Regions from separate parts of the Mesorhizobium sp. M2E.F.Ca.ET.209.01.1.1 genome, predicted to be linked through region 1. Evidence: riboswitches for the same ligand, from Rfam matches in the RefSeq annotation. Region 1 holds a riboswitch; each other region holds the start of a gene.
What was found. A riboswitch is a leader RNA that binds a small molecule or an ion and turns the genes downstream of it on or off. The one in region 1 is predicted to bind cobalamin.

Region 2: another riboswitch for cobalamin. It lies ahead of EN852_RS11430 (CbtB domain-containing protein); the one in region 1 lies ahead of bluB (5,6-dimethylbenzimidazole synthase).
Region 3: another riboswitch for cobalamin. It lies ahead of EN852_RS26510 (aromatic ring-hydroxylating dioxygenase subunit alpha); the one in region 1 lies ahead of bluB (5,6-dimethylbenzimidazole synthase).
Region 4: another riboswitch for cobalamin. It lies ahead of EN852_RS06700 (DUF1636 family protein); the one in region 1 lies ahead of bluB (5,6-dimethylbenzimidazole synthase).

What each region holds. Positions count from the first base shown of each region.
Region 1 covers NZ_SADP02000002.1:432,299-436,502, forward strand. The annotation lists gene EN852_RS05505 (MFS transporter) at 1-98, opposite strand, end outside; gene EN852_RS05510 (TetR/AcrR family transcriptional regulator) at 218-811, shown strand; gene EN852_RS05515 (hypothetical protein) at 942-1,925, shown strand; gene bluB (5,6-dimethylbenzimidazole synthase) at 1,926-2,657, opposite strand; cobalamin riboswitch at 2,700-2,877, opposite strand; gene EN852_RS05525 (histone deacetylase family protein) at 2,993-3,919, shown strand; gene EN852_RS05530 (exodeoxyribonuclease VII small subunit) at 3,923-4,174, shown strand.
Region 2 covers NZ_SADP02000004.1:452,650-456,853, reverse strand. The annotation lists gene EN852_RS11440 (hypothetical protein) at 1-412, opposite strand, end outside; gene EN852_RS11435 (CbtA family protein) at 419-1,159, opposite strand; gene EN852_RS11430 (CbtB domain-containing protein) at 1,355-1,564, opposite strand; adenosylcobalamin (AdoCbl) riboswitch at 1,566-1,708, opposite strand; gene EN852_RS11425 (histidine phosphatase family protein) at 1,793-2,362, shown strand; gene EN852_RS11420 (PilZ domain-containing protein) at 2,522-2,794, shown strand; gene EN852_RS11415 (DUF6428 family protein) at 3,036-3,557, opposite strand; gene EN852_RS11410 (metalloregulator ArsR/SmtB family transcription factor) at 3,600-3,950, shown strand; gene EN852_RS11405 (MIP/aquaporin family protein) at 3,985-4,204, shown strand, end outside.
Region 3 covers NZ_SADP02000017.1:75,699-79,902, forward strand. The annotation lists gene ugpC (sn-glycerol-3-phosphate ABC transporter ATP-binding protein UgpC) at 1-1,073, shown strand, start outside; gene EN852_RS26500 (DUF680 domain-containing protein) at 1,151-1,381, opposite strand; gene EN852_RS26505 (DUF680 domain-containing protein) at 1,453-1,659, opposite strand; cobalamin riboswitch at 2,142-2,344, shown strand; gene EN852_RS26510 (aromatic ring-hydroxylating dioxygenase subunit alpha) at 2,453-3,700, shown strand; gene EN852_RS26515 (hybrid-cluster NAD(P)-dependent oxidoreductase) at 3,721-4,204, shown strand, end outside.
Region 4 covers NZ_SADP02000003.1:102,632-106,835, reverse strand. The annotation lists gene EN852_RS06715 (NADH-quinone oxidoreductase subunit B) at 1-140, opposite strand, end outside; gene EN852_RS06710 (NADH-quinone oxidoreductase subunit A) at 131-496, opposite strand; gene EN852_RS06705 (winged helix-turn-helix domain-containing protein) at 831-2,030, shown strand; cobalamin riboswitch at 2,061-2,268, shown strand; gene EN852_RS06700 (DUF1636 family protein) at 2,308-2,730, shown strand; gene cobW (cobalamin biosynthesis protein CobW) at 2,733-3,770, shown strand; gene cobN (cobaltochelatase subunit CobN) at 3,788-4,204, shown strand, end outside.

The sequences.
Region 1 (4,204 bases):
ATCGGCGCCATGGCGATCGGCAGGCGCGCGATGAAGGCGGCGGCGGCGAAGCCTTTCGTGCCGGGAGCCCGAAAGATGTCCGCATAGGGGTTTCGCATGATCCTGCTCCTCGACAAGAGTACATAACATAATTACATACGCTGCGTATAAATGTGAGATAGTTCATACGTCGCGTATGTCAATTGGCATACGACGCGTATGTGAATAGGGCCAGGGCATGCACAGACCGCGCAGGGAGATGATCGCCGAGACGCGCGCCAAGCTGATCGCGGCCGCCCGCCATGCCTTCGGCACGATCGGCTATGCCGAGGCCTCGATGGACGATTTCACTGCCTCGGCCGGCCTGACGCGCGGCGCGCTCTACCATCATTTCGGCGACAAGAAGGGGCTGCTGCAGGCGGTGATCGCCGAGATCGACGGCGAGATGGCCTTGCGGGTGAACGAGGTGGCGTCGAAGGCGCCGACCCGCTGGCAGCATTTCGTCGACGAATGCACCACCTATATCGAGATGGCGCTGGAGCCGGAAATCCAGCGTATCATGTTCCGCGACGGCCCGGCTGTGCTCGGCGATCCGGCACAGTGGCCGAACGCCAACGCCTGCATCGCCTCGATGACCGGGCATCTGACCGCGTTGCAGGGGGAAGGGGTTGTCGTCGCCGATGTCGATCCCGAGACAGTTGCGCGGCTAATCAACGGCGCCAGCAGCCAGGCAGCGCAGCGCATCGCCAATTCCAAGGATCCCGAAGCCACCTCGAAGAAGGTGATTGCGGCCTTCAAGCAACTGCTCGAAGGCCTGCGCAAGAAGCCTTGAGGGCACGCTTGGGTAACCAAGCCACCACGTTGTGCACCGGTTTCGGGCCGGTGCAACCCTGCCGCGGTTGACAATAGCCGGGGCGAGCGCATCCTCCTGCGCCAACTCTTAGGGCGTGGAGAGTCGGGGCATGTGGGACTTCAGCATCGCCAGGTCGGTGTCCATCATGATGCGGACATGGCCGTTTATCGTCTTTCGCATGATCGTCTATTTCGGCATCACGGTCGCCTACATCATGGCGACCGGCACGGGTGCCAGTGTCGGCTACGGCGTCGGCCATATCTCGACCGATCCGGACGGCCCGATGTCCTTCGCGCTGTGGGGCGGCGTGGTCGGCTTCGGCGTCGTGTCGATCGCCGTCTACTGGATCCGCGAATACATCCTTTATGTGTTGAAAGCGGGTCATATCGCCGTCATGGTGCATCTGATCGACGGCCATGACGTTCCTGACGGCCAGGGCCAGATCGCCTATGCCAAGGAAGTGGTCACCCAGCGCTTTGCCGAGGCCAACGTCCTTTTCGTCGTCGACCAGCTGGTCAAGGGCGCCATCCGCGCCATCACAGGCCTGATCGGCGGCATCGCCGCCTTCCTGCCCATTCCCGGCCTGAGCGGTATCGTCAGCTTCATCAACACGGTGATCCGCCTGTCTCTGACCTATGTCGACGAGATCATCCTCGGCTACAACATCCGCATCAATTCGAACTCGCCCTTCGAGACGGCGCGGCAAGGCGTCGTGCTCTACGCGCAGAATGGCAAGCACATGGTCAAGAACGCCATCTGGCTGGCGGTGATCATGTGGGGCGTATCCTTCGTTATCTTCCTGTTGATGCTGGCGCCCGCGGCCGCGATCCTGTGGGTCATGCCGGGACAGCTTGCCGGCTGGGCCTTCGTGCTCGCCATCGTCTTTGCCTGGGCCTTCAAGGCCGCCTTCATCGAGCCTTTCGCCATCGCATCGCTGATGCAGGTCTATTTCGAAACCATTGAAGGCCAGACGCCCAATCCCGAATGGGATCGCCGGCTGGCTGAGGCCTCGTCCAAATTCAGGGAACTGCGCGACAAGGCGCTGGGCTCCTTCGGCGGCGGCTCGCGCTGGGATACGCCCCGGGCGGCTTGATCACGGCCTTGGCTGGCGACCTAGCCTTTCAATCGCCGATTTGAGCGGCGCCTCGCCGGCGCCGCGGAACGTCTCGCTCATCACCAGTTCCGGCAGCGGCAGGCGCTTGCCCCAGCCATGCGCTTCGAGGTCCGGCTTCGGCGCGAATTCCGAGACGCGGCCGACGCACAGATAGGCGATCGGCGTGACATGTTCGGGGATCGCGAGAAGCCGCTTCAATGCCTCGGTCTCGATGATACTCACCCAACCGACGCCGACGCCCTCGGCTCGCGCCGCCAGCCAGAAATTCTGCACCGCGCAGACTGTGCTGTAGAGATCCATCTCCGGATTGTGCCAGCGCCCGAGCGGCGAGTGCTTCGAGCGCTGCCGGTCGCAGGTGATGCAGAGGTTGAGCGCGCTTTCGCAAATCCCTTCGAGCTTCAGCTTGCGGTAGAGCGCCTGCCGCTCCGCCTCGATCGCCGGCAACTCCTGCTCGCGCGCGGCGAGGAACAGGTCGCGCACTTGTCTGCGCCGCTCGGCATCGCGGATGACGATGAAGTTCCACGGCTGCATATAGCCGACCGACGGCGCATGATGCGCGGCGGTGAGAAGCCGCGCCAGCACACAGTCATCGAGATCGTCGGCCGTGAAATGGCTGCGCACGTCACGCCTGGTGAACATTGCCCGATAGACCGCGTCGCGCGCCAATTGGTCGAAGTCGTCGCCGCTCGCGGCGATCGCTGCTGCCGTCATCGCTTTTCCCCTTGCGACAAGCAGTCCCCCGCCTGACCAAGCGGAAGACCATGTCTGCCGGGCCGGTCTTCTGGCTCGGGATCGTCCCGCTCCGGCGCCTTCCCGTCATGGACAGTGGCGTTTGCCGGCGCGGTCCCCCTCACAGCGTTGGGCACGCCACGGAGTTCAACCGTGTTCCCGATTCTCCCGCGTCGCGGGCACCAGGCAGCGGAATGACCTTATCGCGAAGTTCGGCACCCGCCAATGGCGCGCACGACATGGGCTGGCGCAATTTCCCCAGCCATTCGGCTTTTCAAACATGGTCATTACGGCCGCAGGTGCCTAGATTAGGCGCCATGGCCACCCGTCTCTACACGCACCCGATCTTCCTCGAACACCTCACGCCGCCCGGCCACCCCGAGCGGCCCGACCGCCTGCGCGCCATCGAACGCGTGCTGGACGACGAGGCGTTCTCGGCGCTCGACCGCGTCAAGGCGCCAGAAGGCGATGAGAAAACCATCCTCTATGCGCATCCCGAGAACTTCGTCGAGCGCGTGCGCGCGGTGATCCCTCAGAGGGGCATCGTCTCGATCGATGCCGACACCAGCGCCAGCCCGAAAAGCTGGCAGGCGGCGGTGACAGCGATCGGCGCGGCCAATGCCGCCGTCGACGACGTCTTCGAGGGCCGCGCCTCTAATGTCTTCGTCGCCGCGCGTCCGCCGGGACATCACGCCGAAAAGACCACCGCGATGGGGTTCTGCCTGTTCAATACGGCAGCCATCGCCGCCCGCCACGCGCAGAAGAAGCACCAGGCCGAGCGCGTCGCCATCGTCGATTGGGACGTCCATCACGGCAACGGGACGCAGGACATCTTTTGGGACGACCCGTCGGTGCTCTATTGCTCGACGCATCAGATGCCGCTCTACCCAGGCACCGGGGCGAAGAGCGAGACCGGCGCCGGCAACATCGTCAACGCGCCGCTCGCGCCTCGGACCGGCAGCGACCTGTTCCGTGACGCTTTCCTGTCGCGCGTGCTGCCGTCCATTGATGCCTTCGCGCCGGATTTGATCATCATTTCCGCCGGCTTCGATGCGCACCACCGCGATCCGCTGGCCGAGATCAACCTGACCGAGGATGATTTCGACTGGGCGACCGGCCAATTGATGGAGCGCGCCGGCCGCCACAGCGGCAACAGGCTCGTCAGCCTGCTGGAAGGCGGCTACGATCTGCAGGGACTGGCATTTTCAGTCGCCGCCCATGTCGGGCGGCTGATGAAGGGATAGGGTATGGCAGTGGAAGGCAATGAGGACGTCAAGGCGATGAGCTTCGAGCAGGCGCTCGACGCGCTGGAGAAGATCGTCGACGATCTGGAGCGCGGCGACGTCCCGCTCGACCAGTCGATCAAGATCTATGAGCGCGGCGAGGCGCTGAAGGCACATTGCGACCGGCTCTTGAAGGCGGCCGAGGACAAGGTCGAGAAGATCAGGCTGTCGCGCGACGGCAAGCCGGTCGGAACGGAGCCGCTCGACGCGGAATAGTTTGGGCGGGCAGAGCAAGCAAGGTAAGGA
Region 2 (4,204 bases), on a different contig from region 1:
TCAGCGCCTTCGCCTCGCGTTCGGCCGCTGGCATCGTCGCCATATAGGCGAGCAGCGCCTTGGCGGTGGCGAGATAGGCGTGGCTGCATTCGTTGAGGGGGCTTTCCTCGTCGCCGAGGCTTCCCGGCATCAGGCCCCACAGACAATAGGTGAATTGCAGATTGCCGTGATTGTAGAGCCGCCGGAAGGCCGGGTCGGTCACGGTCTGGCGCTGGGCGAGGTCGATGATCTGACCACGGTAATGCGCGATCACCGCCATCTGGCCATGCGTGAGGCTGGGGATCTGGATGCCGGGGGGAGGCGGGGCGGATGAGCCGCTATGCGCCTGCGCCGATGCCGCCAGTGAGACCAGCAGGGCTGTCGCCACGAAAAAATTGGCCGCCAGGGCGAGAAACCGTGGCGGCCAACGCATGGGAGTTCAAGCGTAGCGGCGGGCAGGGCCGCGCTGGTCGCGCACCGCGACCACGCGCTCGGCAACCGCGCCGAAGCCGAGCCCGACGACGGTCCATAGCACCAGCTGGATGCCGAGCGAGGCGACGCGGAACTGCCACAGCACCGTCGCCGAGAAGTTTTCCGGCACTTCGTTGATGTCGGGCAGGGCCGCCTTCACCAGCGCGAAGACGACGAGGAAGGCGAGCCCAGCCACGATCGAGGCGTTCCAGGCGCCAAGCCGGGTCCACAGCCGTTGCGCCAGGCCGACCGCCGCCACCATCGCCGCGATCGAGATGACGATCATGATGAAGAACAATTCGGTGCGGTAGGCGATGGTTTCGGGATTGCCGACCGCGGGCGGGTTCGCCGGATATTTGAGGCTCGGCACCACGATAACGGCGAGGAAGCCGAGCAGCGCCAGCAGCGCCGAGGTGCCGCGCGGACCGAGCGAGCCCAACCGGCCATAGGCATAGGCAAAGACCAGCGAGAACAACCCGCCAAGGGCCGCGCCATAGACCAGCACGCCGGTTGCGAGACCGATGCCGGCTTGAACGGCGCGGCTGACCATCTCGGGTTCCGGCGCCTCGCCGGCCGCCTGGGCCTGCTGTTCCTCAAAGGCGATCGCCTTGTCGACCGGCGGCTCGCCATAGACGCGGGCGAAGGCAAACGCCAGAATCCCCGCCACCAGCCCGACAAGCATGCCGCGCAGCAAGAGTTTTCCGACCATGTCAGAGTCCCTTCAAGCAATTCCCGGAAAAATTCGAAGCGTTTTTCCGTTCGGAATTGCGTTAGACCAAAACTCAGAACGGCTCAGCGATGCCGAACCGCTCCAGAGCAATTCCAGGAAAAGTGTGCAACGGTTTTCCGTCCGGAATTGCGTCAGACCAAAACCTGGGACGGTTCAGCCTTCCCCGAACCGCTCCTAGTGGCAGGGGAAGCCGAGCAGGTGGCGGCCGTCATGCACGAATTCGTGCACCGCCGTGCCACGGATCAGCGACGTCGCGCCTTCTTCCGCGCCAACGAAATAGATCATCAGCATCAGCATCAGGCCGGCGAAGATCGCCCAAGGCAGAAGCTCGCGAACCGGAATCGCAACCGGACCGTAGCTGGGGGCGAAGGTGGTGTCGGACATATTGAGCTCCCTTGGGATACTGCGTCCCGTTGATCCAACTATGCTGCGGAATAAGGCCTGACTCTCGGCTGGTGCCGATCACAGTGGCGCGACCGTGCCGGACTCGCACCGGCTTCCAATCCCGTATAGCGCTAAAACACTTGTCAGCACTTCGTTCGCCTGTCAACGACATGTAATGGCCAACGCGGCTTCGCGCGGCCGAAATTCACTGGACCACGGAGTTTTGGGATGTTCGCCCGCCTGACGATGATCGCAAGCGGCGCGACGCAAGCCACGCGCAAGGGCCGCTTCCCGAAGGACGAGGCGCCGGAGCCCAGCGCCTTCGACCGCGCCGGCGCGGTCGCGTCGTCGCTGCGCCGGGCCGACCGCGTCTGGACAAGTCCGGCGCTTGCCGCGCGCAGGACGGCCGAGGCGCTCGGCCTTGACGCGGCGGTCGAGCCGCTGCTTGCCGAGCAGGATTTTGGCCGCTGGGCCGGCAAAAGCTTCGAGGCGATGCAGGCTGAGGACCCGGAAGGCATGGCGGCTTGGTTCTCCGATCCCGACGCAGCACCCCATGGCGGCGAATCGCTTGCCGCGGTGGCCCGGCGGGGTGCTGCGCTGATGGAGCGGCTGGCCGGCGAGAGCGGCCACACCATCGCGCTCACCCATGCCGTGCCGATCCGCGCCGCGATCTTGCATGTGCTGGGCGCGCCGCTCTCCTCGGTCTGGAAGATCGACATCGAGCCGCTGTCGCTCACCGAGTTCCGCAGCGACGGCCGCCGGTGGGTGCTGCATGCGAGCGGGGTTGCCGTCGGCTGAACTGTCGGTTCTTCACATACGCGGATTCTGTCAAGCTTCGACAACCGTGCGGAGGCATATCAAGGCTCGTCGTTTCAGCGATCGCTAACGGAACGGAAACACCTCGCTGTTATGGTGCCGCCCGTGGCGAGGAGAGCCTTGCCTTAGGAGCCGTCGGAAATGGCCAATTATCCCGAGACCGAGCGCCGTCTTCATGCGCGCGAATTCGTGCTCAAGGAAGCCACGATCATTGCCGGGGCCGTCAGGATCGGCTGCTCGGTCAGGAACCAGCACGAGCAGGGCGCGGAATTGCGCGTCGCCGCCGATACGCAGATCCCGGAGCGCTTCCTGCTCGAGGTCCCAGCCGACGATACGACCTATCGCGCCTTGGTGCGGTGGCGGCGCAACGACCGCATCGGCGTGGCGCTCTACAGCAACGCGCCGAAGGACTGACGCGCGGCCCGCCGCTCAGCAATTCGTGACTTGATCCTGCCCGCGCGGCGTGCAACCCGGCACATGGGGAACGCAACCGTGGCGCGTGCGTTCATGAGGGCCGATCAACTGGGACTTCACGCATGAGCAGGACAGCCGTTTGGGTGGCGCTGATCGCTATCGTTCTCGTGGGCCTCTATTTGTTGCAGGCCAATGGCCTGATCAAATTCTGATGCGGCGGGGCGCGGCGCCCTTCGCCGGGTCAGCAGCAGCGGCTTTCTCCGCAGCACGGCTTGCCCGCAACCGCCTGTTCCTTCAGCCAGCGGTCACGCGGCTTGCAGCTCGCCGGCCGCGGCGAAAGCTCGACCTCGATGGCGCCGCCAACGACGCTTGGCTGGGCCGCCCGGTGCAGTTCCATCGGGCGGACGCCGTCGCTGACCTCGAAGGTCAGTTTCGCCGATTGGTCGAGGGCCACGTGATCCGAGACCTTGCGGATGATCGCCGCGAATTTGCCGGCCGGCATATGGACCGGCCCGCCTTCGTCCACGTCCCATAGCTGAACGAAGATCTCCGACCAGGATTCGGGATTCGCCTCGCAATCCAGCGCCGAGAACTGCCCGGCCTTCACCTCGGTGACATGATAGCCTGCTTTAACCGGCCGCCCGTCATAGCGGAAAACAAGCGGCCTGTCCTTGTAATCGGCCAGCGCGCTCAGCAGGTCGCCGATGGTCAGGTCGGAGGGATCGATCGGGTTGGCGTTTTTATGATTGTCAGAAGACAGCATGTCGGCTATTCCTCATTTCAACATTTCAAGGATTATTGAAATATGGATGAACGTCAAGCCCTGATCGCCTTTGGCGCGCTGTCGCAGGAGACGCGCCTGCGCCTGCTGCGCCTGTTGGTCGTCGCCGGGCCGGATGGAATCGCCGCCGGTTCGCTCGCCGAACAGGTCGAGGTCTCGCCCTCCAATGTCAGCTTCCACCTCAAGGAACTGGAACGGTCCGGCCTCGTCACCGCACGGCGCGATGCCCGCTCGATCGTCTACAGCGCCGAATACGACGCGCTGTCCGGGCTGATCCGGTTCCTGATGGAGGATTGCTGCTCGGGCCGCCCGGAAATCTGCGCGCCGGCGCTTGCCGCATCTTGCTGCGCGCCGGGCGAGGGGACCCGGCAATGACCGTCACGCTCCTTGCCCGACCCAGGGTCAACCGATGAACGCTTTCGATCTCTCGCGCCGGTTCGTCGCCGAAGCCCTGGGCACTGGTCTGCTGGTGGCGACGGTTGTCGGTTCCGGCATCATGGCCGAGACGCTGACGCATGACACCGCGCTGGCGCTGCTCGGCAACACGCTCGCGACCGGCGCCATGCTGGTGGTGTTGATCACCATCCTCGGGCCGATCTCCGGCGCGCATTTCAATCCCGCCGTGTCGC
Region 3 (4,204 bases), on a different contig from region 1:
GCAACCTCAACATTCTCCACGGCATCGACCTCGACATCAAATCGGGAGAGTTCATCGTCTTCGTCGGGCCATCGGGCTGCGGCAAATCCACCTTGCTGCGGTCGATCGCGGGGCTCGAGGAGATCACCGGGGGCGAGTTGAAGATCGATGGCGAGGTGGTGAACGACGTGCCGCCGTCGAAGCGCGGCATCGCCATGGTGTTCCAGTCCTATGCGCTCTATCCGCACATGACGGTCTACGACAACATGGCCTTCTCTATGAAGATCGGCAAGGAAAGCAAGGCGGAGATCGACAAGCGGGTGCGGCAGGCGGCGGAAATCCTGCAGCTGACCAAATATCTCGACCGCCTGCCCAAGGCGATGTCGGGCGGCCAGCGCCAGCGCGTCGCCATCGGCCGCGCCATCGTGCGCAACCCGAAAGTGTTCCTGTTCGACGAGCCGCTTTCGAACCTTGACGCAGCGCTGCGCGTCGCCACCCGCATCGAGATCGCCAAGCTGAAGGAATCGATGCCGAACACCACGATGATCTACGTCACCCACGACCAGGTCGAGGCGATGACGCTGGCGGACCGCATCGTGGTGTTGAAGGAAGGAGTTGTCGAGCAGGTCGGCACGCCGATGGAGCTCTACAAGCGGCCCGGCAATCTGTTCGTCGCCCAGTTCATCGGCTCGCCGGCGATGAACATATTGCCGGCGAAGATCGAGAAAGCCGGCAACCCGACCGTGGTCAGCCATGTCGGCGACCGCAAGGCGACGGTGCCGATCGCGACGCCTGCCTCGGCGAATGGCGCCGCGGTCAGCTTCGGCGTGCGGCCGGAGGATCTCTTGATCGCCACCGGTTCCGATTACCTCTTCGAGGGCAAGGTCGACTATATCGAGCAGCTCGGCGAGGTTCAGCTCGTCTATATCGATATCGGCCGCGCCGACCTGCCGCTGGTCGCCAAGCTGCCGGGCAATGTCGAGGTCAAGCGCGGAGAGACACTGCGGCTCAACGCCAGCGCCGGCGATCTGCATATCTTCGACGCCGACGGCCATTCCTTCACGCTGCATCGCGAAGAAGCGAAGGCGGCCTGAGCGGACAGAGCCGCCACGGCAAAGAAAAAAGCGGCGGGCCTTGGCCCGCCGCTCCTGTTTTAAATCACGGTCGGCTGTTAACGATTGCCGAAGTGATCGCGGTCGCTGCCCTGCGGCGCCGACTTCTGCGCGTCGCCCGAGTTCAGCAGCTTGTAGACCGGCGAACCGGTGCCGATCGACGAGGTGCGGGTCGTATCCACGGCCGGAGCCGGCTGGTTGACGCCGCTGTTGTTGTAGTTGTCGCTGCCCGCAAAAGCGGCCGTGGAAACGGCCACGAGAGCCGCGGTGGCAAGAACGATCTTTTTCATCTTAGGGACTCCTGAATTTCTTGATCCGACCGAGACGACGGGCAAGCCGGTCGCCGGTTCGACGTCGGCTGTTAGTTGTTACCGAAAAGGTTGCGGTCGGCGCCCGTGGTGACAGGCTTCTGTTCAGCCGGTTCGGACTTGCGGACCGAGGCCGTGTAAGAAGAGTCGACGGTGGCCGCCGGCTGATTGGCAGCCTGCGAGTTGTAATTATCGCTACCGGCAAAGGCGCTGCCCGAAATGGCCAGAAGGGCGGCGGCAGTGAGAACAATCTTTTTCATTTTTGCTACTCCAGTATTTTTATTCCGTCCGTCTAGCGGCGTGTCTTGGGAATGAAATCGCGTCGTTCGGACAGCGCTCATTTGGGTAAGCCGATCGCCGGATTCCAATCACGAAGTTTTTTCGTCTGGACCATGAATCCGCATCTTGAAGTTTTTGATAAGCATGCCTATGACCACATTTTTACTCAGTTTTATCAATGGTTTATGCGATCTATGCAGTTGGCTCACCAAGTGTGTCGGAGCGCCAACGTTCACAGCGCTCTGCACGCACCGTCAACAGAAACGAACCGTTCGGTTCGATTTTAGAATCTGCTAATAGTCACTTTTTGATACTGTTAACCATCCAAGGCCTCCCGAACCTCGTCCCCGGAAGCGGGGGCAAGGCGAAAAAGACGGGAACCGGCACCGTGAATACGGCGTCCATTGTCGCGCCGCATGGATGCGATGTCGTTTTCATGCCGACGGGAAACCGGCTGTCGTGGTTAGATCAGGCCATCTCAGGTGCCGCTTCGTCGCGACGACGCGGAGAATTGGGAAGCCGGTCGAAATCCGGCGCTGCCCCCGCAACGGTGGTGGAGTGAAGTCGCAACGGGAGACCACTGGGCCATGGGCCTGGGAAGGTGTTGCGACTGCCCGCGAGGGCAACTCCAAAGCCCGGAAACCAGCCCGAGACATTTGGAACTCGACTGATCGCGGTGGGCGGTCAAGAGGCGGACGGCGCGCGCCCGGCCCTGCCGGTGGCGGTCGTTCTTCTCCATCACCACCAGTTCAGTCCTTGATGCGAGGACAGGACATGGATGCGCGTAACGACATGCTGAGGCTCCTGCAGAGCCGTAAGCCGGGCTACTCGCTTGAGCAGCCCTTCTATACCGATCCCGATTATTTCAAGCTCGACATGGAGCTGATCTGGTATCGTGACTGGTTGTTCATCGGCCATGATTGCGAGCTGCCGAAACCAGGCAGCTACATCACCGTCCAGGTCGGCGACTATCCGGTGGTGCTGGTCCGCGACCAGAAGGGAAGGATCAACGCTTTCCACAACTCCTGCCGGCATCGCGGCAGCCGCGTGTGCAACACGGACAAGGGCACCGCCGCCAAGCTGGTCTGTCCTTACCATCAGTGGACTTACGAGCTCGACGGGCGGTTGCTGTTTGCGCGCCAGATGGCGGAAGGGTTCGACAAAGGCCAGTTCGGCCTGAAGCCCGTGGCCTGCGAAAGCGTCGGCGGCTACATCTTCATCTGCCTGGCAAAGGAGCCTGCCGACTTCGCGCCCATGCGCGCCATGATCGAACCCTATCTCCTGCCGCACCGGCTGAGCGAGGCGAAGGTCGCGTTCGAATCGACGATCGTCGAGAAGGGCAACTGGAAGCTCGTCTGGGAAAACAACCGCGAATGCTATCATTGCGCCGGCAACCATCCGGAACTGTGCAAGACTTTTCCGGAAGCGCCGACGGTGACAGGCGTGCAAGGCGCCGACAGCGATCCGGAAATGCTTGCGCACTGGGCGAAATGCGAGGCGGCGGGTCTGCCGAGCCGGTTCCGGATCGATCCGGCCGGGCAATACCGCGCAACGCGCGCGCCGCTGCTGCGCGACGCCGTCAGCTACACGATGAGCGGCAAGCGCGCCGTGACGAAAAACCTGTCCGCCGGCGTCGCCACCGACCGTATCGGCACGTTGATGCATTACCACTACCCGACCACGTGGAACCATATCCTCATCGACCACGCCGTCACCTTCCGTGTGCTGCCTATCAGCGCCACCGAGACCGCGGTGACGACGAAATGGCTGGTCCACAAGGACGCGGTGGAAGGCGTCGACTACGATCTGGCAGAGCTCACCCATGTCTGGACCGAGACCAACGATCAGGACCGCCGCATCGTCGAGGAAAACGCGCTCGGCATCCTGTCGCCGGCCTACGAGCCTGGTCCCTATTCCGAGCTGCATGAGGGCGGCGTCATCCAGTTCGTCGAGTGGTACGCCTCCTTCATCGGTCCGCGCCTTGCCGAAGGCGGTCGCCCGGCGCTGCGCAGCGTCGCCTGAAGGCCGAGGAGGTGAATGCGATGACGGATCTCGGCCTCTATCGCCATCTCGACGAGATGGCGCCGTGGAACGACAGGCTGCAGGTGCTGGAAGTGATCGGCGTCAGCGACGAGGCGCCGCAGGTGAAGACGTTCACCTTCCGCTCCGACAATCAGACCTGGTTCCGCTACAAGCCGGGGCAGTTCGTGACGCTGGAATTGCCGACGGCCGACGGACCGCTAATGCGCACCTACACGTTGTCGTCCTCGCCGTCGCGGCCGTTCTCGATCGCAGTGACGGTGAAAGCGCAAGCCGGAAGCGTCGGCACGCGCTGGATGTTCGACAATCTGAAGCCCGGCGTCCATGTGAAGGCCTACGGGCCGGCCGGCGATTTCTCGCTGCACAGCCATCCGGCGGCCAAATATCTGTTCATTTCGGCCGGATCCGGCGTCACACCGATGATGTCGATGCTGCGCTGGCTGAACGACTGCGCGCCCTGGACCGATGTCGGGTTCGTCAACTGCG
Region 4 (4,204 bases), on a different contig from region 1:
AGGAAGCCCTTGTCGGCCAGTTCATTGTTGATTTCGAGGAAGAAGGGATCGTCCTCCCCCACCGGCCTGCCGGTGTTGGGGTCGATAATGCCCTTGGGCTTCGGCGCGACGAGGGTGCCTGAACTGTCGTTCAATCCCATTCCAGCGCTCCTTTTTTCCATTCATAGGCAAAGCCGATGGTCAGCACCGCCAAAAACACCATCATCGACCAGAAGCCGAGCATGCCGAGCTTGGAGAAGGACACCGCCCACGGGAACAGGAAGGCGACCTCGAGATCGAAGATGATGAACAGGATCGACACCAAATAGAAGCGGATGTCGAACTTCATGCGGGCGTCATCGAACGAGTTGAACCCGCATTCATAGGCGGAAAGCTTTTCCGGATCGGGATTGCGATACGCCACCAGGAAGGGGGCTATGATGAGCGCCAAACCCACGACCATCGCCACGGCGATGAACAGGACGATGGGCAGATATGAACTCAGGAGTGCGCTCATGCGGCGGCTTTCCTTCGGCGGGGCAGTTCACTTTGATTACAGCAACGAACTCTGATGCGGAAGCGTGACAGTTTAACCGCTGAACCGTTTTAAGAGGCCCATGCTGCAACGCGGCGAGGGTTAGCGCAGCGGTTTCGGTGACGCAAGTCAAACCTTGTTCAAATCGCGACCCTGGACGCCTTATCGGAAGAAACTGGTCCGATCCGCTCCTGTTTGATTTCCTTCACTTTTTACTCCACTTTTCTCTCCTGACATATCTCCCGCCATTTGCCTGCTAGCATGGCCGGAATCACCGGCTAAGAATCCAACGGACGATCGGGGCAAGGACAGCTTGATGAAGGAGAAAATCTCGCTCGCCATGGCGAGGCGCATCGCGCTTGGATCACAGGGGTTCAACGACCCTCGTCCCGGAGGGGTTCCGGATCGCCGGCATCTTGCGCGTGTGCTTTCGCGAACCGGCCTGTTGCAGATCGATTCCGTCAGTGCGGTGGTGCGCGCTCATTATATGCCGCTCTATTCGCGTCTCGGCCCCTACCCGCTTGCGCTGCTCGACAATGCCGCGGTGGGCCGCAAGCGCGCGGTCTTTGAATATTGGGCGCATGAGGCCTCGTTCCTACCCGTCGAGACCTATCCCTTGATGCGCTGGCGCATGCAGCGCGCCGAGCAGGGCGACGAGATGTATCTCGGCCTCGCCAAATGGGGCCGCGAACGCAAGGCGATGATCGACGAGATCTATAAGGAGGTGGCCGATCGCGGGCCGATCGCCGCCTCCGATATCGAAGGCCACAAGGGCAATGGCGGCTGGTGGGGCTGGAGCGAGGCCAAGCATGCTTTCGAATGGCTGTTCTGGGCCGGACGCATCACCACCGCCTACCGGCGCGGCTTCGAACGCTATTACGATCTGCCCGAGCGCGTTTTGCCGCAGGCGGTGCTCGACCTGCCGGTGCCCTCGGTCGAGGACGCGCATCGCGAATTGCTGCGCATTTCCGCCCGTGCCCACGGCATCGCCACCTATGGCGACCTTCGCGACTATTTTCGCCTGGCGCCGGGCGACACCAAGGACCGCATCGAGGAACTGGTCGAAGCCGGCGAATTGCTGCCGGTCAAGGTCGAAGGCTGGGACAAGACAGCCTATCTTCATAAGGACGCGCGCATCCCGCGCCGGATCGACGCGCGCGCCCTGCTCGCCCCCTTCGATCCCGTGGTTTTCGAACGCACGCGCACCGAAAAGCTCTTCAATTTCCGTTACCGAATCGAGATCTACACGCCGGCCGAAAAGCGCCAATACGGCTACTACGTGTTGCCCTTTCTGCTCGGCGACCGCATCGTCGCCCGCGTCGACCTCCGCGCCGACCGCCCGGCCAGCGTGCTACGCGTCCATGCAGCCTATGCCGAGGCTGACGCGCCACCGGAGACGGCAGCCCAGCTCTACGAAGAGTTGAAGCAGATGCAGGGCTGGCTTGGCCTGGAGGCGATCGAAGTGACGCCGGCCGGCGACCTCGGACCGGCGCTGGCCGACATCGCGGTGTCGTAGCCACGCGTTGACAGGCGCCTAGCCGTAAGCCTAAATCCTGACCCAGACGGTCTTCTCCCGGCAAAGGGAGGAGCCAAGAGGGAATGCGGTGCGGAGTTGAAAAATTCCAAATCCGCGGCTGTCCCCGCAACTGTAAGCGACGAGCCCCGGCCGAAAACCACTGGGATGTTCCCGGGAAGGCGGCATTCAAGGCGACGACCCGCGAGCCAGGAGACCTGCCGTCTGAGACTTTAAGTATCCGAATGCCCGGCGGGTTTTCCGGGCAAGGAGCCTGGTTTTGGATCGCAACGGCAGCTTCTCGGCAAATATCGCGGACATTTCGTCCGAGCCCGACGCTTTGGCTGGCGTGACCGTCATCGTCTGCTCGTCCTGCCGCGACGAGACCGGCTCGGACGCCCATCCGCGCGCCGGCGCGCTGCTGGCCGAAGACACACGCTGTGCCGCATCGGGCGAAAACATCCGCATCCGCACCGTCGAATGCCTTGGCAATTGCAAGCGCCGGCTGAGCGCGGCGCTGCTGCGCGACGGCTGCTGGAGCTACGTCTTCGGCGATCTGGAGACGACCAGCGGCGCCGACCTCGTCGCCGGCGCAAAGCTCTTCGCCACTTCGACCGACGGCCTCATCCCCTGGCGCGGCCGGCCCGATTCCCTCAAACGCGGCCTGGTTGCCCGCATCCCTCCCCTCGACATGAAGGACTAACCATGAACGCTTCCGTTTCCCGCGTGCCCTGCACCGTCGTCACCGGCTTCCTCGGCGCCGGCAAGACGACGCTGATCCGCAACTTGCTGGAAAACGCCAAGGGCAAGCGGCTGGCGATCATCGTCAACGAATTCGGCGATGTCGGTATCGACGGCGAGATCCTGAAGGGCTGTGGCGTCGACACCTGCCCGGAGGAAAACATTGTCGAGCTCGCCAATGGCTGCATCTGCTGCACCGTCGCCGACGATTTCGTGCCGGCGCTCGACCAAATCCTGTCCCGCACGCCGAAAGTCGACCACATCCTGATCGAGACCTCCGGCCTCGCTCTGCCGAAGCCGCTGGTCCAGGCCTTCCAATGGCCCACGGTGAAGAGCCGCGTCACGGTCGACGGCGTCGTCGCCGTGGTCGACGGCCCGGCACTGGCCGACGGCCGCGTGGCCTCCGACATGGATGCCCTCCAGGCGCAGCGCGCGGCGGACGTGACGCTCGACCATGACGATCCGGTCGAGGAGGTCTTCGAGGACCAGATCGCCTGCGCCGACCTGATCATCCTGTCGAAGAGCGATTTGATGGATGCGGCGGGCTCTGAGCGCGCGAATGCCGTCATCGGCGAACACGTCGCGCGCGCCGTGAAAGTCGTACCGACCGCGCAGGGCAAGGTCGATCCGTCCGTGCTGCTCGGCCTCGGCCTTGCCGTCGAGGACGATATCGAGAACCGCAAGACCCATCACGACGACGAGCTCGACCATGAGCATGACGATTTCGACTCCTTCGTCATCGATATCCCGTCGATCGCCAATCCGGACGAACTGGCCAAGCGCGTCGCTGTAGCCGCCGAGCAGGAGAACGTGCTGCGCGTCAAAGGCTTCGTCGAGGTCGGCGGCAAGCCGATGCGGCTCCTGCTCCAGGCTGTCGGCCCGCGCGTCAATCACTATTACGACCGTGCCTGGACCGCCGAGGACGACCGCCGCTCGCGGCTCGTCGTCATCGGCCTCAAGGGGCTGAACCGCCCGGCAATCGAGCGTATCCTCGCCGGCTGAGGGAAATCCGGGCTGCGATGCATATCCTCGCCACCACATCCGCTTCGCTCGACGATCTCGCCGAGCCTGTCGACCTCAGGCAGACGCCTGCGGATGTCGTGGCGCTGTCCTTCACCGACAGCGATCTCGCCGGCCTCGCCGCCGCCTGGAAGGCCGATGCGGAGCGGCTGCCCTCGATGCGGCTGGCGGCGCTGCGCGATCTCCGCCACCCGATGTCGGTCGACCTGTGGATCGACAGCGTCGCCCGCCATGCCAAGGTAATCCTCGTCCGCATCCTCGGCGGTTACGACTGGTGGCGCTACGGCTGCGACCAGCTCGCCGCGATGGCGCGCGAGCGCGGCATCAAGCTGGCGCTGCTGCCCGGCGAAAGCCATGACGAGGACCAGCGGCTGATCGAAGCCTCGACCCTGCCGCGCGCGGAGTTGGACGCCCTG